Regions from separate parts of the Cupriavidus sp. DL-D2 genome, predicted to be linked through region 2. Evidence: predicted binding sites of a transcription regulator. Region 2 holds the regulator's gene; the other holds the start of a gene.
The links. The regulator FNR, encoded in region 2, switches genes on or off when oxygen is low (the NO sensors DNR and NnrR bind a similar motif). The targets are predictions, from matches to a motif close to TTGATNNNNATCAA.
Positions count from the first base shown of each region.

Region 1 (14,800 bases), on a different contig from region 2:
GCTACCGCTGCTAAAACGCGCCAATCGCGTGATCCTCGTGGTGGTGATGGGTAGCAAGGGGCTCTGGCAGCACGGCGACGGAGAACTGCTGCGCTGGCTGGGCACGCACGGTGTCCGTGCGACGCTGGCGGTGGAAGAATCGTCATCGGTCGCCGGTTGCCTGCTGCAGAAGGTGCTGCGGGAATCGGCCGACCTGCTGGTGGCTGGCGGCTACGGCCATTCAAGGCTTGGTGAGCTGATGATCGGCGGCACGACCCGCACGTTGCTGAACAACACGCCAGTGCCACTGCTCATTTCCCACTAGGCGGCCGCGCCGCAGAGGCCAGAAGATCAAGCCATGCTCGCCTATCCCAGCATCTTCGTGCATATAGACGCCAGCTCGCGCGCGATGCTCCGCGCGAAGTTGGCCGTGCAAATCGCCATCGCCCAGCGTTGCCGCCTGATAGGCGTTTGTGCCACGTTTGCCGCCGATCCACAGTGGTTCTATCACGTGGGGCACGCCGCCACCGTTCTGCAGGAGGATCGGGCCCGGCGTGAGCGCCAGCACGAAACGCTGCAGCAACGATTCGAGTCGACGGTATGGCGCGAGTCGGCATCTGCGGAATGGCGCAGCCTGCATGGCGACCCGGTGCGTCAGACGCTCAGGGAAGTCAAGGAGGCCGGACTCCTGGTGGTTGGGCAAATCGATGCCAGTGAACCCGAGACCGTGGTGGCGCCACAGTTTCTCGAATCGATCATTCTGGAGTCGGGTCGGCCCGTCCTGGTGGTGCCCTACGCTGGGCCGGCGCTGACCGTGGGCCGCCGCGCGCTGGTGGCGTGGGATGGCGGCAAGGAATGCGCCCGTGCCCTGCACGATGCATTGCCGCTGCTGGCAGGTGGCACGGTGCACCTGCTCCATGCCAATCCGACCCAGCACGTCACACGCGCCGATGCGGCGCCACTTGAAGTCGCGTGCCGTGTGCTGCGCGATGTGGGCGCCGACGTCAGCACCGAGTGCGAACCCGGTACGAGCGATGCTGCCATAGGCGACCTGATATTGTCGCGCGCCGCCGATGTGCAAGCCGACCTGCTGGTCATGGGCGCGTACGGGCACGGACGCTTCCGCGAACTCGTGCTTGGCGGCGTGACCAAGACCATCCTTACTTCGATGACAATCCCCGTGCTGCTGGCACACTGAGACGAGCCACGCTACGTTTGCGAATCTGCTGGCTCCTCGGGGTTCCAAAGGACGCGGGCAGCGTCGGCACGCGCATCGCTAGCGTGCGAACAGAGCCGGGATTGTGGATTGCTCGAGCAGGGTGCTGGCGATGCCTCCCAGCTTGCCGACTGCTTTGTCGCTTGCCGGCGCGCCGCAAACCAGCAAGTCGGTGCGGGCCGTCCGCGCGGTGGCCAGCAAGGCGTTGCCTGGTGACGCATGTGCATCGCCCCTAAGTCCGATCAGACAGGCGCGAACGCCCCGCCGCGCCAGCCACGTCAGCGCGTAGCTGGCCGGCGCCAGATTGGTGTGGCGGTGTCGGGAGACGGGGATGCAGCAAACAAGCGCGACATGCTGCGCGCGGCGCAGGAGCGGCAGCGCGTCGCGCATCGCACGCGCCGATTCGCGCGTGCCACTCCACGCCACCATCACGCGCGGATAGGGCCACGCCTGCGTGGGGGCGGCGTCGTGCGTCCGTGGAATAACAAGAACCGGTGGTCCGGCCTCCAGGATCGTGCCTTCGGCAAAAGGGGGTGTGTCAACCAGGCGATGGGCCTCGCCAGCGCACGGCTGGCTGACGATGATCAAGTCAGCCAGGCGGCCTTCGCATTGCATGGCTTCCAGTGACGTGCCTTCTCCCACGCGCCAGTCCACGGCAATGGGGGCGCCTGCCGTCGCGGTTTCGAAGGCCACGCGGCTAGATTCGCAATCGGCAAAAAACGCCGCGTCGGGCGTCAGGCCGCGCTGTGGCAACAGGCCCACAAGCGTTGCAGGCAATGCACAGGCCAGGGCGACGGCGTGGGAGAGCCGGGCCGTGGCGTGCGTTGACGCATCCACGTGGACCACGATAGCTGAGATCTCCATCCGCACCCTCGCCAGTGCCTCGACATTGGGCACGCGTCAAATCTATGTCATGACGTGGGAGAACCGTTGCGAAAAGTCAAACGAGAGCGGACTGAGTCGATCGATCAAAGCCGTTGCGGCAGATCAAGTGCGATGGGTTTAGGCGTCCTAATCTCGAAAGCACGATGACCCAAGCGGAGTCCCGATCATGTACGAAAGAATCCTGGTGGCGGTGGATGGTGGCGATTCGGCGGACTTGGCAATGTCGCAGGCCATCGGCATGGCGCGCGTATGCCAGGCTGCGATCAAGCTGCTGTACGTGGTTGACGATAGCGAATTGTTCGATGCCGCGGGTACGACTGATACCGCCAAGGTGCTGAGCCAGCTTGTGCGGGGTGGCGAACGGGCCTTGGACCTGGCCGCCGAGCGATGCTCTCACGCCGACGTTACCTGTATCAAGGAACTCGTGGAGCGTCCCCTTGGCCGCGGCAACATCTCGGAGACCATTGTCGAGCGTGCAAACTCCTGGCCAGCCGACCTGATCGTTATGGGTACGCATGGGCATCGCGGCTTGCGGCGGGCCATCATGGGTAGCGTGTCCGAAGGCGTGCTGGCGCAGACCAACAAGCCCGTGCTGCTGATTCGCGCGCCGGCCAGCACACAGCCGCCACACCTCGCAGGTAAGTCGAATGACAGGTACTAGGGCGGTGATTCTCCGGGAAACAGGTTCGCCTCGATGGCGTAGCGCACCAGCGCGGCGTCGCTGCGAAGCTGGAGTTTATCCAGCAGTCGCATCTTGTAGGTGCTGATGGTTTTCGCGCTCACGCACAGGGCCTCGGCGATTTCCGTCAGCGATTCGCCATTGACGATGCGCCGGTACACCTCCAGCTCGCGGTCGGACAGGCTGGCATGCGGTGCATCGGTTTGCTCCTGCACGCCGAGCGCCAGCTTTTCCGCCATCTCGGGGCTGACATAGGTGCCGCCCGTGGCCACCTTGCGCAACGCCGCGATCAGGTCATTGGCGGCGCTGTCCTTGGTCAGGTATCCGGCCGCGCCAGCCCGGAATGCGCGTACCACATACTGCTCCTCTGCATGCATGGTCAAGACCAGCACCCGGCTGGCCGGATACTCGGTGCGGACATGCCGCACCAGCTCAAGGCCGCTGCGCCCTGGCATCGACAGGTCCAGCAGAATCACATCGGGCGTGGTCTCGCGCAACACCTGTGGCACTTCGGAACCCTTGGCGGCTTCGCCCACGACCTCGACGTCGTCCTCGCGCTCCAGAATATGGCGCAAGCCGTTGCGCACCACGGCATGATCGTCGGCAATGACCACTCGTATCATCGGCTTACTCCGTCTCGGTGGCGCGCATGGGAAAGCGCAGGCATAGCTCGAATCCTTGCCCAGGCGCGTGCGTCAGCGCCAGCGTTCCGCCAAGCAGACGGGCTCGTTCGCGAATGCCAAGCAGTCCGAACGAGCGTCGCGTGCGATCGCGTAGCGCGCCGTCCCAGCCATTGCCGTTGTCGCGCACGCGGAGCACGTGTTCGCCGGCCTGCCGGTCCAGGGCGATCCACACGCGATTGGCCTGTGCATGGTGCACGACGTTGTTCAGCGCCTCTTGCACGATTCGGAAAACCGCCGTCGCCTCCTGTTCGTTTACGTCAAGATGATCGGGGGCGCCTAATTCGATCGTCAGGCCGTAGCGGCGGCTGAAATCCTTGGTCAGCCAGTCCAGTGCCGCCGCCAGCCCCAGTTCGTCGAGCAGGGCGGGGCGAAGGTCTGCGGAGATTTGCCGGACTGCGGCGATGGCGGCATCGATGCTGCCATGCATGGCAGCGGCGCGACTGAGGTAAGGCGACGCCGTGTCGACTTCGCGCAGTTCGCTCTCCAGCATGGCAAGGTCCATCTTCAGCGCACTCAGGCGTTGCCCGATGTCGTCATGCAACTCGCGGGCGACGCGGCGTTTTTCTTCCTCGCGTTTTGCCAGGATGCTGTCGGAGAGCGCCTGCAATTCCTCGCGCGAGCGCCGCAATGCGGTTTCCGCTCGCACACGCTCGGTGATGTCGCGAAGCACAACGGTAAATAGCTTGCGGCCCTGGCCGTCGCTTGTCTGCGAGATGGATGCCTCGATGGGGAATTCGCTGCCGTCGCGGCGCAGCGCATAGAGCGTACGCTGCAGCCCCATCTGCCGATCCGTGACCCCCGTTACACCGAAGCGGCGCACGTGCAGGGTGTGAGCGGAGCGAAAACGCTCCGGCAGCAGGAGGTCGAGGGTCTTGCCGATGGCATCCCCTGCGGCAATCCCGAAAAGCGTCTCGGCCATCGGGTTGAACAGCACGATCTGCTGCTGTTCGTTGATGGAGATGATGGCCTCCATGGAAGTCCGCACAATGGCTGCCAGACATGCCTCGTTGCCCGAGATCTGCGCGGGCAGGTGCGTCGCATCGCTGCGAAGGGGCGTGTCTCGGGTCATGTCGGGCCACTCTTAAGGGACGCTCAATGCCGAAGGCATGATTCTTCTTTTTCCTAAGACGGCAGCAGTCTGCTGATCACGGGCTGCTGATCAGAATATAGAAGATACGTAACGCCCGCGCGACCCGGCGCACGCGAGAAGGGTGCCCACCCGCTCACATACTCCGCACATGAATGGTGCGCCTATGCATCATGGCGCACATAGTTGGTCGGAGCTGTCACTCGGCTGTGATCGGTGTCGAGCGTCTCTGGCCAACACGACAGGCTGCGGTGTCTTATTGAATGCTGGTCTGGCAAACCGGCGCCGCAGTGGTTGACGCAACGCAAAGGCCAGTCGTGGTGGGCTGCCATGCTAAAGACAGCCGGATTTGCCGGCGATCCAATGAAGGAGTCCACGATGACCAGCCTCAGACATTACGACCCGCTTTCCATCGAGCCGATCAGCGACATGATGCAGGGCATGCTACGCGCGTTCCGCGGGACAGCCGACGTCGGCACGGTATTCAAGGTCGATGTGACGGAGTCCGATGGCAGCTACACGGTGACCGCTGAGTTGCCCGGTGTGAAACCGGAGGACATCGATATCGACGTCGATCGCGGCACGGTCATGATAGCCGCCAAGGTCGACCGCACGACCGAGCAGCGAGACGGGGAACGTGTGATTCGCCACGAGCGCTACAGCGGTGCGATGCGCCGCGCCTTCACGCTGGATGCTGACATTGACGAAGCGAAGGTGGATGCGACCTACGCCGACGGCGTCCTGCGGCTAGCGCTGCCCAAGAAGGAAGCAACGCCGCAGAAGCGCATCCAGATCCGTCCGGCAGGGGAGACCACGCGATGAGCGTTAATGAGATTCCGTTGCCACGCTCCGATCCACATTCCACTGACCGGCCCTAGCATGTGGATGGGCGCGCCGCGGCCCGCGTACACGCGCGCCCAAATCCACGCATGCAGCAGGCACGCGGTTGCTAGCAGGGCGCGAAGCGGATCGTGTGCCAATCGCTCGACCTGCATGCTGGTTGGCGTGCCATGTACACACCAATTGCAGAAATGCTCGCAGTTGTTGCGCAGCAGGTGATAGGCGTCCTCGCCCAGCCGCGACGTGGCGCGACGTACCACGTCGGCGCCGCCGTACCGCGCATGCTGCACGGTGCCAACTTCGATTCCGTGGCCGTCGGCAAAAGTGTCGAGCGTGGTGCACTCCACGGGGCCTCGGCGCAGCAGTGACTTGAATCCCGCGTAATGCACTACCTGTCCGTTGCCGATGTAAATGCCATGATGACAGTACCAGCGTCGCGGCGTGATAACGTGCGTGCCTTCGTGAAGCGCCTGCGGCGCCCGGTGGGTTGCCGCTGGCCCCATTGCCATGCCCAGATTGTTCATTTTCATCTCCCGCCGGTTGGCACCGATGGCACGGACGCGTGCGGCCTGTTGCTTTATGAACTTCGCGCGCGGCGTTGCCGGGGTGTGGCTGGAGTATTGGTCATGCGGGACTCATGCAACTATCAGCGGATGCCGGCAAACGCGTCGCCCAATTGCCATGTGGGACGTGGGAAAGGGGCTGTGCGGTGCGTCAGGTTTGCCGGCGCCGCTGTCAGGGTTGCCTGACTCGCACCGATGAGGCGCGGTGAACGGCGCCCAGCACTCGGTAGCCGGCCGGGGTAACGTGCACTGTGGGAGATGCTGTCGACCGTGCGTTGGCCATGTTGATCAAACGACAGGTGGCAAGCGCGGCCAGATCGTGCGGGTCGATATCGCGGCACGACCCCAGCGATCCCAGCACCATCAACGCAGCAATTTCATGGGCACTCAACATGGCATGTCTCCCCTTGGCAGCGGCAACTTTGTGCGTCTCGTCTTTTGCCTTGTGAAGATAGCCACTGGGAAATAGTTAGTGCGCTAAAACCCATAACTGTTTGACGACGATCAATTGTGAAGGCATCGACGACGCTACGTGACTGACCTCGCCCCGTCCCACTCCAGGCTTCCCAACATGTAAGCGGGTGCCCCCGCGTCGGAGACTCGCCGATCGCACGCGTCATGACAGCGGGTCGCATTCCAGGTCATCGCTAAACCCAGCCTTTGCAGTTCCATCTCTGAGTTCATCGTCTGGTACCGCAGCCGGGCGCGATCCATGACGCCGGCGCAGTGGCCCGTCAAGGAGTGATGCCGAACGTGTTGTTTCGTTGATCAATCCCAAGCCTTGGCCACCCCTGTTGTTCGCCCTATTTGTCGTCTTTGATCAGCCGCGCACTTAAAGTACGGTGCTTTCGCACAGATCTGCTTGGCCCATGCAGTACTGCCAGGTGCCTTCTTCGCTATTCATCGTGAACGAGATGGTCAGGTCTATCGGTTTGCGGCCGACGATCAACGCGAGTTCTTGGATGATGCCCTGGTACACCGCCGCCAGATAGTATTGGCCGGGCGGCACCCGCATATACAGCAGCGGTCCCTCGCTCACCACGCGCAGGACGCGTTCGTGTCGCGCATTGAGTAGCAGCACCTTGACGTCCGAAAGCGATGCGCCATCCGATCGATCCTGGAATCGCAGGTGCACATTGAACTGCGGCGCAAGCGAGCGCATGCGCGCCACATCGTCGGCGCCGATGCCCCCCGAGAGGTAAGGAATGCTGGTGGCGCCCTGCTGCGGAGCGGCCTTGGGCGTACTTGTCGACGCTTGAGCGCAGGCCGGGCCAGCCAATGCGGTAGAGGCAGCGAGGATCGTGATCTTGACCCAGGAGCGGCGAGTGCCGAGGAAGCTCATGATCGATTCCGCTATGTGATTGCGTTGCCGCGTTAATTCTCACTTTATGTCCGCGTGGGCGGTGGCCGTTGACGCAACGCAAAGCGATTGCCGTGCAACGTTCGGAGGCACGAAGGACTGTCGCCAACGGTATCAGTTGCGGGGTCGATGCTGCTCACCACGAGACAAAGACGCGCAACCCTCGCGTGGCGTGGCGCGATCCATGCGCCCTTGCGATGAATCAAATCACCGATTGGGCTAACGCCTAGGCTAGGTAAGGTGACGTCTCCGGGTACGGCTACGTATCGCCGAACACATCATGAGCGCAATCGAGTTTTCAGGAATGTTGCCGACTTACTGCTCGGCAGGCCCCAGCCTTCAGTGCCAAGCGCGCGTAAATGGCGCGCAAGCGTGTTATGGCATTACCGCCGAAGCCCTGGAGGACCACTTCGGCGCGCGATCATGTCGACCGGAAGACTTGTTCGTGGCCTATCAAAAGCACAGGGGGGCCATCGAGACGATGGCCCGTGGCCTGTTCGAGATGACCGGGGCATACAACGTTCTGCTGCACAGTGGGCACTTTCGATTCGGTATGTAGCTTTGAGTGACACGAGGATTGCGGCGAGGCGGCACAGTTTGCGGTGCCGGACGCTTTGAAAAGAGATGATTGATGATGAAAACGATCTGGGCCAGTCGAAGTGCCATCGTGATCCTATTGGCGATACTCGCCGCTTGCGCTAGCTATCCGCCAGGCGATCCACAGCTTCTGACGTTCCTGCAGGACGGCGTGACAACCCGGGAGGACGTGTACATGAAACTGGCCGAGCCAAGCGCGGTGTGGGAAGGTGGTCGCGTCATGATCTATCAAGTCGACCGCAATAAGCAGGGTTATGTGCCGATGCGGCGCAGGGAAGCCGCATCGACCGCTAAGTACAGCTTGGTCCTGGTCTTCGACGACCAAGGTATCCTTCGCCGGCATTCTCTGGTCGGGATGAAGGATGATCCTCCTGTCCCTTGAAATTGCTCTTGGTCGCATCCATTCCGGCATGCCGATGATCCGACGATCGGAACGACACCGCTACCCTGGACCACACGAAGACCACGTATCCCTTAATCCAGACCAAATTCCGGCAGAATTCGTCACCTATCTGTTCAACACGGGACCGACGCGACGGACCAAAGAATCACCGTGTCGCGACAACACCCCATTCTCAGTGAAGTGCGGCACGTTGCCGTTCTCGACTCAAGGAGCCTGCCATGCAATCCATCGTACTTGCCGCTGATGGGTCAACGTACAGCGATGCGGCGGCGCACTTTGTGGCCGCCGGAGAATTGCTCAAGGGTCCATTGCTTGTCCACTTGGTTCATTGCATGCCGGACGTGTCGGGTGAGGTGAAGTCATACATTAGCGCCACCGAGCTGGCCGCATGGCACGCGGACGAAAGCAGCCGGACTTTGCGCTCGGCCGCCGATATCCTCAACCTCGGCGGCGTATCGTTCGAGCAGCACGCGCTGACCGGCTTCGCGCCCGACCGCATCGTCGAGCTAGCACGTTCCGTCGATGCGTCAGCCATTGTGATGGGCACCCACGGCCGGGGAGCATTTTTCGATGCCATCGTCGGCTCCGTGGCGGGCCGTGTCATCGCCCATGCACCGTGCCCCGTCATTCTGGTGAAGGGCGAATCCGCGCACGGCCGGTGACATATGCCTGGGTCTCGGCTGTAAAGCCAATTCGCGGTCCTGCCGGACGCATCTGGCAGCGGTAATCGACGCTGCTGTATATTCTTGGCGCCTGGGAGGTCGCACCTCGACACGAGCCGATTGCGCCTGCGGTAACCGCTCGTGCTTCTTGATATGCCGCAGCGCAGGGGCGAATTACCGATTCGGGAAATCATGACGCTGGATCTTGATCATTTCACTCCGTTACTGTCGTTCGGCGGCGGCCTGCTTATCGGCTTGGCGGCCACGGTGCTGATTCTCTTCAACGGCCGCATTGCCGGCATTAGCGGTATCCTGGGCGGATTGCTGGGCGTGACGCGCCGTGACATGGGGTGGCGTATTGCTTTCCTTGCTGGGCTGCTGAGCGCACCCATACTGGGCCGTTTTGCGGGTCATCCTCCCGTTGCCGACATCGAGGCTGGCTGGCTCCAAGTTCTGGTGGCCGGCTTTCTCGTAGGCATCGGCACGCGATACGCAAGCGGATGTACAAGCGGGCATGGCGTGTGCGGCATCTCGCGCGGTTCGGCGCGATCAATTGTCGGCACGCTCACCTTCATGGCAGCGGGCCTCCTGACCGTTTTCGTAAAACGTCATCTACTGGGAGCCTGAGATGGGCATGATCACTGCGTGGATAGCCGGACTGGTATTCGGACTCGGTCTGATGATGTCGGGCATGGCGAACCCTGCCAAGGTCCTGGCGTTTCTGGACCTTGCCGGCGTGTGGGACCCTTCGCTCGCTTTTGTCATGCTCGGCGCGATCGTGCTGGCCTCGCTGGGGTTTTTTTTCGCCCGGCGCCGCACACGTTGTTGGCTCGGGCTGCCGATGCAGTGGCCCTCCAACACGTCGATCACATGGCGCCTGATCCTCGGCAGTGCCACCTTCGGAATCGGCTGGGGAGTGGCGGGCTTCTGCCCGGGGCCCGCATTGGTGGCGTTGGGTGCGGGATATCCGAAGGCCGCTGGTTTCGTCCTTGCCATGCTCGCAGGCATGATGGTGTTCGAGCTGATCGAACAGGCGAAATCGGGTGTGGCGAGCGTTTGAGCGTGGGCTGATCATAGGTCGAGCTTGGGTTGACACAAATCAACCACAGGCCTGCCTGCTATCCCAGAATCGGAACTGACAGGTCGCTACGCAAAGCCTTGGCCGTCAAGCCATTCCTACACGGTACGGTTCCCGGCCGTACGGACGTCGCGTCCCCATACCGAAGAAGGGATCCCACCATGCGTGACAGCGTACTCATTTCTCCTGCCGAACTCGACGAAGCACTTCGATCGGAGGCGGTTGTGCTAATCGATACCCGAGATGCGGCCCATTATGCGGAGGCGCATTTGCCGGGCGCGGTGAGCATCCACGAAATATTCACCTATCTTGCAACCACCACACCCGAAGGCCTCAGGGCGCTGCGCGCTACCTTTGCGGCGGCCTTCGGCAAAGCGGGCTTGTCAGGCAATGAAACAGCCGTCGTCTACGAGCAAGCGATGGCCACGGGGTTCGGCCAATCGTGCCGCGGATACATCCTGCTCAGATATCTGGGTTATCCGCGCGACAAGATCAAGGTACTGCATGGTGGCTACCAGGCGTGGAGTGCGGAAGGCCTGCCGAGCACGACCGAGGTTTTCACACCTGTCAGGGCGACCTTTCCCATCACGGACGACGACACCGGTCTGCTCGTGGATTTGGCGGAAATGAAGCGCATCGTCGACGACCCGCGCATCGTGAAGCTCGACGTGCGTGATGTCGACGAGTGGATCGGCGCGAGTTCCTCGCCGTACGGCAAAGACTTCTGTCCCCGCAAAGGTCGCATCCCGCATTCCGTCTGGATCGAGTGGTATCGCATGATGAAGCCGTCTGCCACGGGGCCGCGGTTCAAGTCGGCCGAGGAAATCCTGGCCGAATGCGCCACGGTGGGAATTCGCCGCGATACGCCCGTTGTTGTGTTCTGCTTCAAAGGCGCTCGTGCGTCGAACACCTTCGTGGCGCTGGAAGAGGCCGGCATACAGGACGTACGCCTCTATCTTGGATCGTGGAACGAGTGGTCGAGGGACATGACCTTGCCCATCGAAGCGGGGTTGCCTTATGCGGGCGCCAACGCCGGGCGGCCAGTCGGTGACCGCAATTGCCAACGCTAGGAGACGTCATGTCCAAGCATTACACATCGAAGTCCGCTATCCGGCAGGCCGTTGGCCTTTGTCTCACGTCGATTGCCATCGTGGCGATGGCGGCGCCGCCCGCTCCGGCAGCGCGCGGCACGAACGACTGCACGCGTGGGCCCGGCTATGGGATGCATGGCCGTTACGGCATGGGCCCCGACATGATAGGGGGAGGTATGGGTCCCGGCATGATGGGGGGCTATGGTGAGGGCCACGGGATGGGCATGGGTGCGCAGCACTGGACGCGCATTCCGGGCATGAACCTGTCTGACGAACAGCGCGCGAAGATCAATCGCATCGCCGACGACACGCGTAAGGCGCATTGGACTACCGTAGGCGCCATGATGGATCAGCAGGCGCGGCTGCGCGACCTTTACGGCGCACAAAAGCCGGACGAGGCCGCCATCGACGACGCCTACAAGACCATCGGCAAGCTGCGCAGCCAAATGTATGACTCGACAGTCGATGCACACAAGCGCATGGAGGCGGTGCTGACGAAGGAGCAGCAAGACGTGCTCCACAGGTATTGGCGCTGAGTGTCACCGAAGACGTGGCCCGCCAACATCCGGGCCTTACGGAGGACAGCTTTACAACCCCGTGGTCTGCCGGGCATGCGCCGCTATTGCACGCAGACCTCAGCGGAATTCGACGCAAACCTTCATCACCTTCGTTGATGCCGTTGCCAGCGATGGTGCGGCGCCACCGGAGACACGCTGCATCTGATGGAAAGCTTGTCGGGCGAATGGATCAGGAGACGGTTGATGTATCACCATGTTCTTGTCGCTGTTGACGGTGGCGCCTGCGCCTTGCGTGCGCTGACTGAGGCGATCCGGCTCGCGGCGGCATGCCGCGCGCAACTGGAAGTCGTGCACGTAATTGACTACTCGTTCTTGCAGTACGACAGCGGTTACGGTGTCCGAGCGGATATCATTCCGGAACTGTTGGAGTACGGTAAGAATCTCTTGCGCGACGCTTCAGGCGCGGCCGAACAGGCCGGCGTAAAGTGCACGACGACATTAGTCGATAACATCATCGGTCTGGGTGATGTCGCCGGGCAGATCCTGGAGCGCATCAACACCTCCCATGCCGACGTGGTCGTGGTGGGCACCCACGGGCGTCACGGACTGAAGCGCGTATTTCTAGGAAGCGTTGCCGAATCATTGGCGCGAGCCTCCGCCGTGCCGGTGCTTCTGGTCAGGGAGGAGCCGCGCACGCATGGGATTGCTCCCGACGAGGCGCTGGCGGAAGCGTCGCGATGACCGTCGGTTTGCTGCTGCATGAGACCCATTGATCTGAGCCGCGCCAGACTAGTTTTTTGCTGGCGCAGCGGCCCGTGTGATATCCGTTTGATATCGATGTTAATCGAATTATGACCGGGCTGTAGCACGTGGCGGCCCAGCCGGGTGTTCGGTCTGCAGTGGCTCAGAGATGGCGCTTGCCCATCCGCGAACCCGCATCAGTATGTCGCACTTGCCGAACCAGCCCGCGCGCACGGCGATGCAGGCGGCCTCGAATGCCTTGACGTTCCCCTCAAGGCTGAGCGCGTGCTGCAGCCACCGGCGATAACAGCGGTCCTGATAGGCGATGTATCGCTGACGCAGCATCGGATCCAATGGAATCAGCCCTTCGGACGCAGGAAACTCGGGCGCACCAAGATAGGACTCGAACCAGAACATGTAGGCACACGCGCGCATTCGCTCTTCGAGAGAGGCGTTGACGTATGCCATTTCGGTTATCGGATGCGGAGGTTGTTGACCACTTCGGAAACGCCCGGCGCAGACCATGCGGCGCCGGCAGCGGCTCGGCGCTCGGCCAGTGAGTCGACGGTTCCTTCCAGCGTGACGACCCCGGCGTCTGCCTTGATGGAGATGTGATGAGCTTCGCGTTCCGCATGGCGCCGGAGCGCGGATTCGATCTTTCCTTCAATGGCCTCGGGCACGATCTTCGGCACGACACGGATCAGGTTAGACACACCCACCACGCCGCGGATATGGCTGACCGCGCTCTCTGCCGCACGTCGCTGAAAGCCCCATTGGACGGTGCCACGGAGCGTGATCCAGCCCTTTTCGATTTCCACTTGCAGATTGTCTGCCGGCACATGCACATACCATTGCAACGCGTTGCGCGCGGCCAGCGCCACAGCTTCGTCGCCCAGCATTGACTTCGGCGTCACTTCAAGTTTGACCACGACACCTTTCACACCGCTGATGCGCCCAGCGGCATTTTCCGCGGAGACCTTCTCCGCGTACGTGCCAACGTGGCCGGAGAGCGTCACGACTCCCTGGTGCACTTCGACGCCGATACCGGCGGCATCAACGCGGGGATCCCAGTCGAGCTCTTCATCGATAACCTGCTTGAGTTCCATGTCAGTTTTCATTCCATCCTCCTACCTCGGTCATGCAGGGTCATCGAAAGATGGCCTTGCATGTTGCAATCTAGAAGACCCGGGGATCTGGCCCTTGACGTGGCACAAATCAACCCATCGGCGGCGGGAAGGCAGCGGCTTGCTCAGTACTGCGCGCCCGCAGCGGCATGCAAGCTAGGCTTCGTTTGGCGAGAGCCACGCGGGGCGCGGAGAGACGCCGGGATCGGTTGTCGGCTGCGAAATTAGAGCTGCTGCAAACGCATCGATGTCGGCTCGTGCGTCTCCGCTGACGACGTCACGCTGCAACAACACTATCACGGGATGCGGTGGACGACCCAGCGCCTCGGCAATCTCCTCGGCTGCGCGGAACCCGCCTCGCGCAGCCATCACCGCGGCGGCGGCCACACCCGGCGTGAATGGGCGCTGATCCCTCAGGAAGCTGCGCATCGGTGCGGCGAGATGACCGACCCAGACGGGCGCCATGAAGACCAGGTTGGCGTACTCGGACAAGGGTGGGCCAGCGTAGCGATAGGGCACATGCCGACGCAGAAGGTTGTCGAAGACGCATCGAAGGTCACCCCGGAAGCCAGCGCGACTGACTGCATCCTCGACTTCAAAGAGGGGGCAGTCCAGACGATCGGCCAGCATTTGGGCAGCCAGCCGCGTGGTGCCGCTACGAGAGTAGAAAATCACAGCAATGTCGTTCATGGCGCGTGACGGGTAGTTAAGATCGTTGGGATGCAAGTCTTCCCAACTCAAGGCTAGGCTGCTCGGATTCTCCTCGCTTGATATGCGTCAAGGTCCCGACGGTCAGAATTCCTACGCTGAATGCAGGAACGGACTGTCTTGTGAAGGAGCTGCAATGAAACGAAAACTTGCACCGAGTACGATGGCTGCGGTGGTCATGAGTGCGTTGGCCGTATCCGCTGCGTATGCGCAGAAGAACTACACCGATGGCGGGGATCTTTATGGCGGTGCGCGCGCGGCAACGGGCAAGGCCGCACCGTCAAAGGACGCCAGGAAGTCATCGACACAACGCTCCGGGAAGTTCGATCCCTACACTGACGGCATACATGAGCAGGCAGCATCTTCCGGCGCGAAAAAATTCCCTGACGAACGCCCGCAACCCGATGACGTGGCGAGATCCGGGAAGTTCGATCCGTATTCGGAAGGACAGAGTAAGAAGTAGGCTGGCATCGACAGGGGGAGGGCGTATAGCTGCGGTCACGCCTGGTTTTCAGACTGTCGACACGGAGGTTAGTCCAGTCGATCCGCGCTGAGGGAGGTGCGAGCTGTCATGTAAAGGGGGCAC
Region 1 is NZ_JBDKXK010000080.1:3,265-18,064, reverse strand. Features, by position in the region: gene ABDB81_RS27585 (universal stress protein) at 1-304, shown strand, start outside; gene ABDB81_RS27580 (universal stress protein) at 338-1,177, shown strand; gene ABDB81_RS27575 (universal stress protein) at 1,256-2,059, opposite strand; gene ABDB81_RS27570 (universal stress protein) at 2,247-2,741, shown strand; gene ABDB81_RS27565 (response regulator transcription factor) at 2,738-3,382, opposite strand; gene ABDB81_RS27560 (PAS domain-containing sensor histidine kinase) at 3,387-4,511, opposite strand; gene ABDB81_RS27555 (Hsp20/alpha crystallin family protein) at 4,908-5,351, shown strand; gene ABDB81_RS27550 (lecithin retinol acyltransferase family protein) at 5,255-5,872, opposite strand; gene ABDB81_RS27545 (hypothetical protein) at 6,105-6,326, opposite strand; gene ABDB81_RS27540 (hypothetical protein) at 6,765-7,274, opposite strand; gene ABDB81_RS27535 (DUF1488 domain-containing protein) at 7,573-7,851, shown strand; gene ABDB81_RS27530 (hypothetical protein) at 7,924-8,271, shown strand; gene ABDB81_RS27525 (universal stress protein) at 8,511-8,954, shown strand; gene ABDB81_RS27520 (YeeE/YedE family protein) at 9,147-9,581, shown strand; gene ABDB81_RS27515 (DUF6691 family protein) at 9,583-10,014, shown strand; gene ABDB81_RS27510 (sulfurtransferase) at 10,194-11,102, shown strand; gene ABDB81_RS27505 (periplasmic heavy metal sensor) at 11,111-11,659, shown strand; gene ABDB81_RS27500 (universal stress protein) at 11,846-12,382, shown strand; gene ABDB81_RS27495 (hypothetical protein) at 12,491-12,850, opposite strand; gene ABDB81_RS27490 (BON domain-containing protein) at 12,856-13,500, opposite strand; gene ABDB81_RS27485 (hypothetical protein) at 13,663-14,196, opposite strand; gene ABDB81_RS27480 (hypothetical protein) at 14,351-14,677, shown strand.
Region 1: the regulator FNR is predicted to act here: its motif matches at 2,173-2,186, upstream of ABDB81_RS27570 (universal stress protein).

Region 2 (14,800 bases):
TTCATCCTCGCCACGCCCAGCAGTTTCCCTTCGCCATAGACCCGCGCCAGCACGCCCTCTTCCTGCACTTGCCCTTCCGGCAGATCCCGACGCGCAATCCGCTGACCCTGCACGAACCGTCCCGCCGCCACGGTATCGAGGTCCACGCGTACGCAGCGCTGCAGTAGCGCATCCACTGGCGCCAGCATTCCTGGCCGCTCGTCATCAGTCTGGGCATCGATCTGCTCCAGCGTCACCGCGCCATCAAGCGTGAGATCGCCCACGGCAGTACGACGCAGGCCGGTCAGGTGCGCACCGCAACCCAATACTTCGCCGATGTCCTCGGCCAAAGTCCGAATGTACGTGCCTTTACTGCACGTCACGCGCATCATGAACCGTTGATTCGCGAGGTCCACGTCGAGCACGGTCAGTTCGTGAATCGTCACCCGACGCACCGCGCGCTCCACGGTCTGGCCGGCGCGCGCGTATTCGTAGAGTGGTTTGCCGTCCTTCTTCAGCGCCGAATACATCGGCGGCACTTGTTCGATATCGCCCGTAAAGCGCGCGACCGCCGCATCCAGCGCAGCGCGATTGCATGTCACGGGACGCTCGACGACAACATCGCCCTCCGCATCGCCCGTGGTCGTGGTCGCGCCCAATCGCACCTCAGCCTCGTAGGTCTTGTCTGCTTCAAGCAGATCCTGCGAGAACTTGGTCGCTTCGCCAAAGCAAAGCGGCAGCAAGCCGGTCGCCAGCGGATCGAGCGTACCGGTGTGCCCGGCCTTGTTCGCGCGCAGCAGGCGCTTGGCGCGCACCAGCGCGTCGTTGGACGAAAGGCCCAGCGGCTTGTCGAGCAACAGCACGCCATGGACGTCACGGCGCGGCAACCGGGGCGGACGGCTGGCTTGGGAATCGGTCATTGCGGGAAATTCGAGAGAAGCGGCACCGGCGAACGCCGGCGCGCTTGGGGATATGCGGATCGACTACTCGTCGGTACGCGTGTCGTCGTCCTTCGAACGCGTGGCGTTCGCCTCGTTGATCAGCTTGGACATTTCGATCGCATGCTCCACCGACGTATCGTGATGGAAATGCAGCGTCGGCACCGTATGGATATGCAGGCGCTTGAACAGCAACGAGTGCAGGTAGCCAGCCTTCTCACGGAGGATGCCAGCCGCTACGTCCGGCTCGGCGCCTAGCACCGTGAAATAGACCTTGGCGTGCGCGTAGTCGGGCGTCAGCGCGACCGATTGCAGGGTCACCAGACCCAGGCGCGGATCGCGAAGCTCGCGCTGGATCATCTCGGCCAGTTCCTTCTGGATCTGGTCGGACAGGCGCAGGTTACGGGAGGAGATATTGCCTTTCTTGGCCATTCAATACTTTTAGCTTGCTTGCTGCTTTTTGCCTTGCCGAAGTAAAAACGGCAGGCCGGAGCCTGCCGTTCTGCGTTGCGCCTTACAGCGTACGCGCCACCTCGGTGATTTCGTACACCTCGAGTTGGTCGCCTTCCTGAACGTCGTTGAAGTTCTTGATCGACAAGCCGCACTCGAAACCTTGCTTGACTTCCTTGACGTCGTCCTTGAAACGCTTGAGCGAGTCCAGTTCGCCGCTGTGGATCACCACGTTGTTGCGCAGCACGCGGACCAGCGACGAGCGCTTGACCATGCCGTCGGTGACCATACAACCCGCCACCGCACCGATCTTCGGCACGCGGAAGACCTGACGGACTTCCACCTGACCGATCGTCGTCTCGCGCTTTTCCGGCGCCAGCATGCCCGACATCGCCGCCTTGATCTCGTCTACCGCATCGTAAATGATGTTGTAGTAGCGGATATCGATGCCGTTGTGCTCGGCCAGCTTGCGCGCGCCAGCGTCGGCTCGCACGTTGAAGCCGATGATGACAGCCTTCGAGGCGGTCGCCAGGTTGACGTCCGACTCCGAAATGCCACCCACGCCACCGTGCACGATCTGCACGCGCACTTCGGCGGTCGAAAGCTTCTGCAGCGACTGCACCAGCGCTTCCTGCGAACCCTGCACGTCCGCCTTCACGATCAGCGGCAGCGACTGGACTTCGCCTTCGGCCATCTGCTCCAGCATCGTTTCCAGCTTGGCCGCCTGCTGCTTGGCCAGCTTCACGTCGCGGAACTTGCCCTGACGGAACAGCGCGATTTCACGTGCCTTGCGCTCATCCGGCAGCACCAGCACTTCTTCACCGGCGGCCGGCACTTCCGACAGACCCTGGATTTCCACCGGGATCGACGGACCAGCTTCCTTCGCCGGCTTGCCGTTTTCGTCCAGCATGGCGCGCACACGACCGTAGGCGCTGCCTGCCAGCACGACGTCGCCACGCTTGAGCGTGCCGCTGCTGACCAGGATCGTTGCGATCGGGCCCTTGCCCTTGTCGAGCTGGGCTTCCACGACCAGACCCTTGGCCGGTGCATCGACGGGGGCCTTCAGTTCCAGCACTTCCGCCTGCAGCGACACCTGTTCCAGCAGTTCTTCGATACCGAAACCGGTCTTCGCGGACACCGGCACGAACGGCGAATCGCCGCCGTACTCTTCCGGCAAGACCTGCTCTGCCACCAGTTCCTGCTTGACGCGGTCCGGGTTGCCGTCCGGCTTGTCGATCTTGTTGATCGCCACCACGATCGGCACTCCGGCAGCCTTGGCGTGCGCAATCGCTTCCTTGGTCTGCGGCATCACGCCGTCGTCGGCAGCCACCACCAGGATCACGATATCGGTCGCCTTGGCACCACGGGCACGCATGGCCGTGAAGGCCTCGTGACCCGGGGTGTCCAGGAACGTGATCACGCCACGGTCGGTTTCCACGTGGTACGCGCCAATGTGCTGCGTGATACCACCGGCTTCGCCCGCGGCAACCTTGGTGCGGCGGATGTAGTCCAGCAGCGACGTCTTGCCGTGGTCGACGTGACCCATCACGGTCACCACCGGCGGACGCGGCAGCAATTCGGCGTCAGTATGATCCTCGCCATCCACCACCAGCAGGGCTTCCGGATCGTCCAGCTTGGCGGCAAACGCCTTGTGGCCCATTTCTTCCACCACGATCATGGCGGTTTCCTGGTCCAGCACCTGGTTGATCGTGACCATCTGGCCGAGCTTCATCATCTGCTTGATGACCTCGGATGCCTTCACGGCCATCTTGTGCGCCAGGTCGGCCACGGAGATGGTTTCCGGCACGTGCACTTCACGGATGACCGGCTCGGTCGGCGCCTGGAAGTTGCTGCGATCGTCGGCATGCTGCTTGCCGCCGCGACCACGCGAACCACTGCGCCAGCCGCCCGTGCCGCCGGACGAATCGCCGCGCGTCTTCAGGCCGCTGCCCTTCTTGCCGCGATTGTCGTCTTGCCAGCCGCCAGCCTTGGCGCCCTTGCCACCCTTCTTGTCGGCGGTCGCCGTCGTCGTGGTGGTAGTGGCGGCCGGTGCGGCCTTCTTTTCGTCCTTCTTCGGCTCGGCCGTGGCACCCGCCGGCTTCACCGGCTTGTGCAGCGTGCCGGTCTGCTCGGCCTTCTTTTCCTCTGCCTTGCGTTCCGACGGCGCCTTGAGCACGCGCGGCGGCGCATTCAGCATCTGCTGGATGGCGCGGGCCTCGGCCTCTGCAGCTTCGCGACGGCGGCGCGCGGCAGCATCCTGCTCGGCACGTGCCTTGTCGGCGGCGGCCTTGGCGCTGTCCTGCTCGGCACGTGCCTTGTCGGCAGCCGCCTTCGCATCGTCGGCGTTTTTCTGGGCCTGCGCACGCTCACCAGCCAGACGCGCCTTGTCGTCTTCGGCCTTCTTGCGCGCAGTTTCCTCGGCGGCATCGGTCGCGGCGCGCGAAGCGGCAGCCTCTTCCTCGGCCTTCTGCGCGAGCAGTTCAGCCTGGCGGCGCTGCTCGGCCTCGGCGGCTTCCTGGCGCGCGCGGCGTTCGGCTTCCTCGCGTTCGGCGGCTTCGCGTGCAGCCTGGGCTTCGGCTTCCTGGCGAGCCAGGGCCTCCGCTTCCTGCCGACGCGCCTCTTCGTCGCGACGTGCCTGCTCGGCGGCGTCAGCCGCGGCCTGCTCGTCGGCGCCATCGTCGTGCGATTCCACGTCGTCACGCTTCACCAGCACGCGCTTCTTGCGTACCTCGACCTGCACCGTGCGGGTCTTGCCGGTGGAGTCCGACTGGCGGATCTCCGAAGTTTCACGCTTGGTCAATGTGATCTTCTTGCGCGCGCTATCGTCGGCCTGACCATGCGACCGCTTGAGGAAATCCAGCAGTCGGGTCTTGTCCGATTCGGTAATGATGTCTTCAGGCTTTGCCTTGCCCACCCCAGCTGCCTGCAATTGTTCCAGCAGTGCAGCAGGGCTGCGGCTCAGTTCTGCGGCCAGTTGGGCAACTGTTGTGCTTGCCATTCAAACCCTTTCAATGCTCGGTTTCTACGTCGGGACAATTCGTGTGCGGAAAGCGCGTCCAGGCCAGGCCCGGACGTGTCCCTCAGTTAAACCAATGTTCCCGTGCTTTCATGATCAGCCCGCGGGCTTCATCCTCGGTCACGCTGGCCATTTCGACCAGTTCGTCCACGGCCAGTTCGGCCAGGTCGTCGCGCGTGTGGATATTGCCTTCAGCCAGCTTGCCGATCAGCTCGGGCGTCAGGCCGTCGAGGGAACGCAGGTCCTGCGATACCTCTTCCACCTTTTCTTCCCGGGCCAGTTCCATCGTCAGCAGCGCATCGCGGGCGCGATTGCGCAACTCGGTGACGGTATCTTCGTCGAAGGCCTCGATCTCCATCATTTCGCTGATAGGCACATAGGCCACTTCTTCCAGCGTGGAGAAACCTTCGTCGATCAGGATGTCCGCCACTTCCTCGTCCACGTCCAGCTTGGCCATGAACAGCTTGCGTACCACTTCGCTTTCCTCGGCCTGCTTTTGCGCCGATTCTTCCTGCGTCATGATGTTGATCTGCCAGCCGGTCAGCTCCGACGCCAGGCGTACGTTCTGACCACTGCGACCGATGGAGATGGCGAGGTTTTCCTCGTCCACCACCACATCCATGCTGTGCTTCTCTTCGTCGACCACGATCGACTGGACCTGGGCCGGCGCCAGCGCACCGATCACGAACTGCGCCGGATCTTCCGACCACAGCACGATGTCCACGGCTTCGCCACCGATCTCGTTGCGCACCGCCGTCACACGCGTGCCTCGCACGCCGACGCAGGTACCGATCGGGTCAATACGCTTGTCATGCGCCACCACGGCGATCTTGGCGCGAACGCCCGGGTCGCGGGCAGCCGCCTTGATTTCCAGCAGGCCCTGTTCCATCTCGGGCACTTCGTTCTCGAACAGCTTGATCAGGAACTCGGGTGCCGTACGCGACAGCTCGATCTGCGGGCCGCGCGCAGCACGGTCCACGTTCAGGATGTACGCACGCACGCGATCACCGGTGCGCAGGTTTTCCTTCGGAATGATCTGATCGCGTGCCAGCAGCGCTTCCACGCGGCCAGATTCCACGATCAGACCCTTCTTGTCGGCGCGCTTGACCGTGCCGGTCATGATCTTTTCGCCGCGATCGAGGTAGTCGTTCAGGATCTGCTCGCGCTCGGCATCGCGGATGCGCTGCAGGATCACCTGCTTGGCAGCCTGCGCGCCGATCCGGCCGAATTCCACGGACTCGATCTGTTCCTCGATGAACTCATCGAGTTCGATATCGGCGATCTGGTCACGGGCTTCGAACAGCAGGATCTGCTTGTCCGGCTCCTGCAGGCCCTGTTCGTCAGGAACCACGAGCCAGCGGCGGAACGTTTCATGCTCACCGGATTCACGGTCGATATGGACGCGGATATCCACGTCTTCCTCGAAACGCTTCTTGGTCGCAGAGGCGAGTGCCGCCTCCAGCGCACCGAAAACCACATCCTTGTCGACGTTCTTCTCGCGCGCTAGCGCATCGACGAGCAACAGAACTTCGCGGCTCATTGCTTGTTCCCTTTTCTTTGATTTCCCTTGAAGTCGATCACCGGCACCAGGCGTGCCTTGTCGACATCGGGTATGGCGAATTCCAGCAGCGCCGGACCATCCTTGCCCTCGAATTCCAGGCCGATCTTCTCGGCGCCAGCTTCGCCCGAGGGTTCCCTCAGGATGCCGACGAAATTCTTCTGGCCGTTGACCGGCAGGCGCAGCGTGACCCTGGCTTCGGCGCCGACGAAGCGGACAAAATCAGCCAACTTCTTGAGCGGACGATCCAGACCGGGCGACGACACTTCGAGGCGCTCGTAATCGACGTTCTCCACTGTCAGAACGTGGGTAAGCTGGCGGCTTACCTTCTCGCAATCCTCAATGACGATGCCGGTTTCAGGCTGATCGATGTAGACACGCAGAAGTCCGGCCGGGGCACGCTCAAGCTCAACCAACTCGTAGCCCATGCCGATAAGGGTGGTTTCGATCAAATCTGCCAGATGCACTGTAATCCCGAGTAGTGGCCTTCAACACCGTGGCAGGCACTGGACAACACAACGTTCTGAAAGCGAGTTTCCGAAACCTGTAAGCTGCCCCTGCCTGCCTATCACCCTCGGGCGGTGCGCAGCGTGGCGCAAACCAGCCGCACTCGACGCGCACTCACGAACGGGCGAACCAAAAAAAAATGGGCGCAATGCCCATCATTCGCCCATCCCACTGAGGATGATACTTTTGAATAGACTTGGATTATACGCGGATTATGTCCAAAAGGCAAAAGCCGGTTGTATCCGCACTGGATGGGGGCAATGACGCCATGCGCACATCGACCCCACCCTGCCTGGCGTCAGCGATGACCGCCCCGACCACCACCGCCCCCGCCACCACGCGGACGCCGTGCGCCACCACCACCCGCCCCGCCACCGCTATTGCCACGGGCATTGCCGCCGCCCTTGGCAGCCTTCGGCATCACATTGCCGTTCACCTCGCCACCGCCACGACGCGGACGGTTGCCACCGGCGTTGCCAGCATTGCCAGCGCTTCCACCCCGCCCACGGCCACCTGCACCGCCAGGACCACGCGCACCGCCACCCATACCGCCCATGCCACCCCCAAACTTCGTCGAGTGTGACGTCAGCGGCGCAGGACCCGACGGGATGTAGCCCATTGACGTCTGCATCGGATCAGGCTGGCCGCGGCCGGCGTTACCGCCACCGCGATTGCCACCGGCTTTCTCGAACCGCGGCAGTCCATCCATGCCCGTGACCATGGGCATCCCCGCGATCGCAGCCTCGGTGCGCGCCTTCCGCCCGCCCACCTTGGTCATTCCCTTGCCGCCGCCCTGCTCGCCCTTGGCCGGTGCTTTCAGGCCGATATTGGCCATCAGGTTGCGCACCTCGGTGGCTTCGAGTTCCTGCCAACGGCCACGCTTGAGACCACGCGGCAACAGGAATTGCCCGTAGCGTGTGCGAATCAGGCGTGAAACGGTCAGGCCCACCGCCTCGAACATGCGGCGTACTTCGCGGTTCCGTCCTTCGGTCAGCGCTACGTGATACCACTGGTTCACACCCTCGCCACCGCCATCGGCGATCTGCAGGAAGTTAGCCTGGCCGTCGTCGAGTTCGATGCCGTGAAGCAGACGCTGACGATCGGACTCGGCCAGTTCACCCAGCGTGCGCACCGCGTATTCACGCTCCACGCCATAGCGCGGGTGCATGAAGCGGTTGGCGATATCGCCCGAAGTCGTGAAAATCAGCAGGCCCTCGGTATTGAAGTCCAGCCGGCCCACGGCCACCCACTTGCCGTTCTTGATTCGCGGCAGGCTGTCGAATACGGTCGGACGGCCTTCCGGATCCGACTGGCTGACGATTTCGCCGGCTGGCTTGTGATACAGCAACACCCGGGGCGGCTTGGTCGTAATCTTGCGGTGGATCAGCTTGCCGTTTACGCGCACCTGATCGGCCGGCAGGATCCGCTGGCCAATATGTGCTGGAAGCCCGTTGACGGAAACACGACCCTGCAGGATCAGTTCTTCCATTTCGCGGCGGGACCCCAGCCCACCGTCAGCCAACACCTTGTGCAGCTTCGGCGCATCGTCATCCGATGTCAGCTCGCGAACGGGCTTCGCCTTTGTGCGCGGAACGACCATGTCTTCCTGGTCGAACTGCTCGGAGATCACAAAGCGGAACAGATCCTCGCCACCTGCAGCCTTGAGCGCCTTGCCGGCGGGCTTCGCCGACTTGTCACCTTGACGGGATTCACCCTGGCGCTGATCGCCGCGACCACCCGGTTTGCCAGCGCCACCCTGGCCCTTGCGCTGCTGCGGGCCTGGCTTGTTGCGCCTGCCGGCCTGCTCGGCTGCTGGCTTGTTCTCACCGTCGACCATCGCAGCCTTACGTTGCGGCTGCTGCCGCCGACGGCGCTGCGGCTGGCCTTCGCCCGATTCGGACTGGCGCGGATTAGCCGGTCGCATTTCCGCCCGTGGAGCCGCGACCTGTTCACCGGCATCGGCGGCAGGCGCAGGCTTGCGTCGGCCGCGTGTCCGCGGTGCTGCGGGCTGCGCACCCTCTTCGGCCTGCACCGGCGGCGCATCGGCATCACCCCGACCGGCATCCCGATCCTGGGCACCCTGGCGGCGGGACGCCACCAGGTTTCGCAGACCGCGGCGGAGGCCCTTGCGGCGCGGCGCGCCGTCCGCGCCATTGCCCGTATCGGGCGCTGCGCCGGTGTCGCCCGGCACGTCCGGCTGGCGGACGTCTTGATCAGCGGAATCAGACAAAGTATTCACTATCGATGTTGCATGTTATTCAGTTGGACACGCGCTCGTCGTCCTCGGCCGGATAAGGCGCGTCGCCCTCCAGACCCGATTCCTCGGCAACTTCCGAAACGGAAGCCTGAGTGTCCACGTGGAAACCGTTGGCATGCGCCAGCGGCACGTCGTCGTCCTGCCCGAGTGACGGGGGATCGGACTCGACGCTGCTTTCTTGTTCTTGCGATGCGCCTTCAATGACCTCGGTGGAATCGGCAGTTTCCAAATTGGCCGGCGTCTCCGCATCGGCCTTCTCGGTGTCCGCCGGCGTCACGGCGTTGGGGACCACTTCCGTGGCCGCAAAAGCCTCTTCGTCGCCAGCAGGCGGATTGGCCGTGGCGATATCTTCGAAGTCGATGGCTTGTTGATCCAGCAACGTTGCCTGGGCCTGCGCCTGAGCATCCTCAAGCGGCGGGAGTTCGTCCAGCGAACGCAAGCCAAGGTCATCGAGAAACGCCTTGGTCGTCGCATAGAGTGCCGGGCGTCCAGGAACGTCACGATGGCCGATCACTTCGATCCAGTCGCGGTCCTCAAGCTTTTTGACGACTTCCGTACTGACCGTCACTCCGCGGATTTCTTCGATGTCGCCACGCGTCACCGGCTGGCGATACGCGATGATCGCCAGCGTTTCCATCACCGCGCGGGAATACTTGGGCGGCTTTTCCGGATTGAGCCGGTCGAGATACTCGCGCATTTCGGGCCGGCTCTGAAAACGCCAGCCGCTCGCCAGCGCCACGAGTTCCACGCCACGCCGTTGCCAATCGTTCCGCAACTCTTCGAGGAGCACCCGGATCGTGTCGGCACCGACATCGTCGGCAAACAACCGTCGCAGATCACCGACGCGCAACGGTTCCTGCGCACAGATCAGCGCGGTCTCGAGGACGATCTTCGCCTCTTGGGTATTCATGTGATTGTGTGCAGCCTGTCTTTGCACCTGCCCCCGGACGAATCCCGGGGCACTGGAGATTGCAGATACAGCGAGGCCAATGCCATCGCCATCTCGTCGCGCAGACGGTCCACGCTGGTTTCAGCGCCGCCGTGCACCTCGTTCTTTGCATCGAATTGCCGGGACTGTCCGGCAGGAGATCGTCCAGGGCCGGCAGCCATCACCGGTCGACGGACCTCTTGCGTCGCGCCTCCCCTTCGGGGCGGACATTCGCCTGGGCCAACGCATGACCAAGACGGCAAGAAACAATCGGATATCGGCTCAGGAAACTTCGCCCTGACCCGGCGTCACCTTCCACACCGCCGTCGGCCTTTTAACCAGATCTTTTGAACCGGATGGACTGTGGGGATGGTTCCGGCATGCAACAGCATGGCCAGAAACCCTGGGCGGGCATCCCTGATGAGAGAAACCGCCCCGGCGACGCCTCGTGCATGACGCGGCGCGATACCGTGGTTCTCGCGATTGTATGGCATTACCGCCGGATACCGCAACCCGGGGCTGTGGCCGATTCAGAACACCACGCAGAATCCGGCGTGCGCAAGGGTCTCCGGAAGCCATACGGCGCGGGCCACCCCCAGCAACCCGAAACCCGCCACGAGCAAAGCTGAAACGGTGCGAACCCACCGCTTGCGCGACCACTGCCGCAGGTAACCGGATAACCCCGAGATCACCAGCAGATTCGGCAAAGTACCTAGTCCGAAGGCTCCCATGACGAGTGCGCCCGACGAAGCATTGCCCGCCAGCAGCGCCAAGCCGAGCGCACTATAGATCATTCCGCAGGGCACCATACCCCATACAAGACCCATGCCGAATCGGTGCATCGCTGACGGCACTGCGGCAGGACCGCCATGCAACCCCTGAGTCGATCGAACGTGCCGCAAGAGCTTGGCGACGTGCGAAGCGATCCGCGCGACAAAACGTTCCACGGCACCCATGCGCATCTGCCAGCCGAAAAGCAACCACAATCCGGCCATGATCAGCAACAGGCTCCCCACGCCGAACAGCCATCGCTGCAATGGCAGATAGTCGTGCGCCCACGCCGCCGCACCCACTGCACCGGCCAATGCGCCGAGCAACATGTACGTCGTCACCCGGCCCGCATGCATGACGCAAATCGACATCCACCAGTGCCGTCTAGAACGGTGCAAGAACGAGACCGTCTGTTGCACTTGCTGCGGATTTTGTTCGACTGCAATAGCAATTCCTCCACACATCGCCGCGCAATGCACACCGCCAAACAGGGCAATCAGAAAAACGCTTAAAAGCACGCCAAATGGCAACTGTTCCTCGCTTCCGCGTCACTCCACGCTGTAAAATGCATGCATCGCGCCCTCGCTGCAAGCGCATTCAAACGAGCACTTCAATTGCTGACTTCCATCCCCGTTACCGAGATGTCGCCACGCTGCTCCACGTGTGCCATGGGCCAACTCTGCCTGCCCGTGGGCATGTCGCAGCAGGACCTCGTAAAAATGGACACTCTCGTGCAGGAGCGCGTGCGTGTCCACAAGGGCGAAACGCTGTATCGAATGGGTGAACCGCTCTCCGCGGTCTACGCCATTCGTTTCGGCACGCTGAAAACCCACGTCACCATGGAGGATGGGCGTACTCAAATTACCGGCTTCCATCTTCCGGGAGAAGTCATCGGCCTCGATGGACTCGGCGAGATGCAACATGCATCGGATGCGACCGCCCTCGAGGACGCTGAAGTCTGCGTCGTGCGGTTCGACGATCTGCAATCGCTGTCGAATCATCTGCCTTCGCTGCAAGGTCAGTTCCTGCGACTTATGAGCAAGGAGATCTCGCAGGACCAGGTCATGCTGATCACGCTTGGCTCGATGCGTGCCGAAGAGAGACTCGCCGCCTTCCTCGTCAATATGTCCGAGCGCCTCTCCGCACGCGGTTATTCCTCCACGGAGTTCGTGCTGCGCATGAGCCGCGAGGAAATCGGCAGCTATCTCGGCCTCAAGCTCGAAACCGTCAGCCGCCTGTTCTCCCGGTTCGCGGAAGCTGGCCTGATCCAAATTCGTCAACGGCATGTGAAGATCATCGACATGGCTGGCATCAAGCAGGTCTATAGTCGCTCCTGCTAGGCGCCATCCTGCTGCAAGACCAGAGCCGCACAGCATCACGCTGTTGCGGCTTTTTTTGCGAAATTGCTATTCGAGTTCATCGGTATCGCTGAGCCTGCCCGGCATCGTGTAAAGCGTGAGACCGCTGGACAGTGCGCAGAACAGCCACGCCAGCAGAAAGCCCACGGTGTAGATCGCCTGCCTCGAAGCCTCCACCGGTTGGCCGAAGAAACTGATGTCTCCCGGGTCGACAACGGAAAACACTACCGCCGTAGCCGCGCCACCCATCAGAAACGCTGGCCACAGTACCCACATCAGCCAGCGCAACCTCATGGATGACTCCCTTGTTCCGTGGCGCTTCCGACATCGGCTTTCTCGACGACCAGTCCATGGCGGGTGGCATCGCGCACAGGGACGTCCGCATGTGTGCTGGCCAGCCAGATCGTGATACCACAACCCACCATCGCCAGCATCGGGCCGGCCATCAAGATCCACGGCCACGGCTCCTTGTACCAGGGTCGAACGGCATGGGGAGGCTGTTGGGGGCGCTGAGCCATTGCATCTCCTCTTACAAGTTGCGGGGAACGATAAAGCTTGTGCTCTGACGGATCTGCGACCGGCGTTGCGACTCGGTTTCCGCCGTGACCGTCACGTCGATCTTGTGGGTACCTTGCCTGGCGTCTTCGATCGGCACACGGATGCGAATTGGCAACAGCCGGTTCGACGTGGGATCTAGAGTGCTGGCCGTCTGGTCATACTCGACGGTGAGCCCTTTCATATCGTAGCCATCTACCTTCACATCGATTGTCACTGGTGACTCGGTGGCATTGATCAACTGCAACCGGTACACGTTCTCGACCCAGCGTCCATCCACCTCGCGACCAAGCGCTCCACGGTCTCGAATGATGTCGACCTTCAGCGGCGTGCGCATCGCCAGCGACGCGGCAAAGCCACCCATCAGTGCCAGCCAGATCACCATGTAGATCATGGTGCGAGGCCGCACCAGCCGCTTGCGGGCCTCGGCAATGGACAACGCCGATCGCATGGCATTCTCGGAGGTGTACCGGATCAGCCCGCGCGGGTACTCCAGCTTGTCCATGACCTGATTGCAGGCGTCGATACAAGCTCCGCATCCAATGCATTCGTACTGGAGGCCGTCCCGGATATCGATCCCCGTCGGGCACACCTGCACGCAGATGCTGCAGTCCACGCAGTCGCCCAGGCCGGCGGCACGGTGATCCAGCTTCCGCGAGCGGCCGCCGCGCGGCTCACCACGCCCCACGTCATAGGTCACCACAAAGGTGTCGCGGTCCACCATCACGCTCTGGAAACGCGCATACGGACACATGTACTTGCAGACCTGCTCACGCATGAAGCCGGCGGCGCCCCAGGTAGCGAACGCATAGAAAAGCATCCAGAATGCCTGCCACGGCCCCAGTGACCACTGCAGTATCTCGCTGCCAAGCTCCCGGATCGGCGCGAAATAGCCGATGAATGTGAAGCCGGTCCAGAGGGCGATCAGGATCCAGAGCGTATGCTTCGTCGTCTTGATCCTGAACTTGCGCAAACTCCATGGATCGCCATCGAGCCGGATGCGCGCGATGCGATCACCTTCCACACGCCGCTCGATCCACATGAATATTTCCGTGTAGACCGTCTGAGGACAAGCGTAGCCACAGAAGAGCCGGCCGGCGATGGCGGTGAACAGAAAAAGTGCCAGCGCCGAAATGACCAGGAGCACGGCGAGATAGATCACGTCCTGCGGCCAGAGCACAAGACCGAAAATGTAGAACTTGCGTGCTCCGAGGTCGAACAGAACGGCCTGCCGGTCGTTCCATTGCAGCCAGGGCGCACCGTAGTAGACCAGTTGCGTCAGGATGACGAGCCATACGCGCCAGCTCGAAAACGCGCCTTTCACCGAGCGCGGGTAGATCTTGCGGCGCACCTCGTACAACGCTTCTTCCGTTGCATCGTTAGCGGTCTTGGGCGGTGGCGCGGGGCGCCATCCCCGAGTCTCTGAGACCTCGGGTCCTTCAGGAGGGGATTTCAGGGGCGCATTCATGGGACTAGCCCTAATGCCCCGGTCAGCGCCGTCGCTGGCCGGGGCGGTTTGTCATTGCCCGGCTGCTCCGGCCGCAGCGCTGGAGGTACTGGAGAGTCCCCACACGTAGGCAGTCAGCATCCGGATACGCTCCGGCGTCAGGATTTCTTCGTGCGCTGGCATGTGGCCGTTGTGGCCCTTCAGGATGGCATCGACGATCGCGCCTTCCGAACTGCTGTACAGCCAGACGTTATCGGACAGGTTCGGCGCGCCCAATGCCTGGTTGCCTTTGCCTGTGCCACCGTGGCACGCCGCACAGGTCGACTTGAACGTGCTTTCGCCGCGCGATGCCCGGATCGGGTCGTAGGCCAGCCCGGACAGCGAGCGCACATACTGCGCGGTATCGCCAGCCAGCTTTGCGTCGATGACGCCAGTCAGCGGCGGCATCACGCCATTGCGCCCCTTGGTGATCGATTGCTGGATGGTGTCGGGCTCACCGCCATACAACCAGTCGTTGTCGGTCAGGTTGGGAAAGCCGCGGCTGCCACGCGCATCGGATCCATGGCACTGCGCGCAATAGTTGAGGAATAGTCGCTGGCCGATCTCGCGCGCCTCGGGGTCGGCCGCCACCTGCTTGACATCCATCTTCAGGTACTTGGCGTAGATCTGATGCTGCATGCGCTCGGCGGCCTCGCGGTGCGCGGCCAGCTCCACCTGGGACGAGGTCTTCAGCACGCCAGGATAGGCGCCCAGTCCCGGAAAGAGGATCAGATAGCCCAGTCCGAACACGCAGGCCAACAGGAACATCCACATCCACCAGCGCGGCAGCGGATTGTTCAGCTCGCGTAGGTCGTCATCCCACACGTGGCCCGTGTCGTCGGAGGTGCTGACGCCCTTTGGCATCTTGCGCTGGGAGAACAGCAGCCAGACGCACCAGGCAATGCCGATCAGCGCGATGGCCGCAATGTAGTGGCCCCAGATATCGGAGATGAAATCGCTCATGGTTACGAATTCCGCCTTGGATTGTTATCTTCGT
Region 2 is NZ_JBDKXK010000069.1:27,550-42,349, forward strand. Features, by position in the region: gene truB (tRNA pseudouridine(55) synthase TruB) at 1-899, opposite strand, end outside; gene rbfA (30S ribosome-binding factor RbfA) at 963-1,349, opposite strand; gene infB (translation initiation factor IF-2) at 1,432-4,365, opposite strand; gene nusA (transcription termination factor NusA) at 4,448-5,923, opposite strand; gene rimP (ribosome maturation factor RimP) at 5,920-6,408, opposite strand; gene rluB (23S rRNA pseudouridine(2605) synthase RluB) at 6,747-8,678, opposite strand; gene scpB (SMC-Scp complex subunit ScpB) at 8,707-9,615, opposite strand; gene ABDB81_RS26110 (sulfite exporter TauE/SafE family protein) at 10,164-10,934, opposite strand; gene fnr (fumarate/nitrate reduction transcriptional regulator Fnr) at 11,019-11,744, shown strand; gene ABDB81_RS26120 (hypothetical protein) at 11,811-12,056, opposite strand; gene ABDB81_RS26125 (FixH family protein) at 12,053-12,280, opposite strand; gene ccoG (cytochrome c oxidase accessory protein CcoG) at 12,292-13,785, opposite strand; gene ccoP (cytochrome-c oxidase, cbb3-type subunit III) at 13,837-14,766, opposite strand; gene ABDB81_RS26140 (CcoQ/FixQ family Cbb3-type cytochrome c oxidase assembly chaperone) at 14,769-14,800, opposite strand, start outside.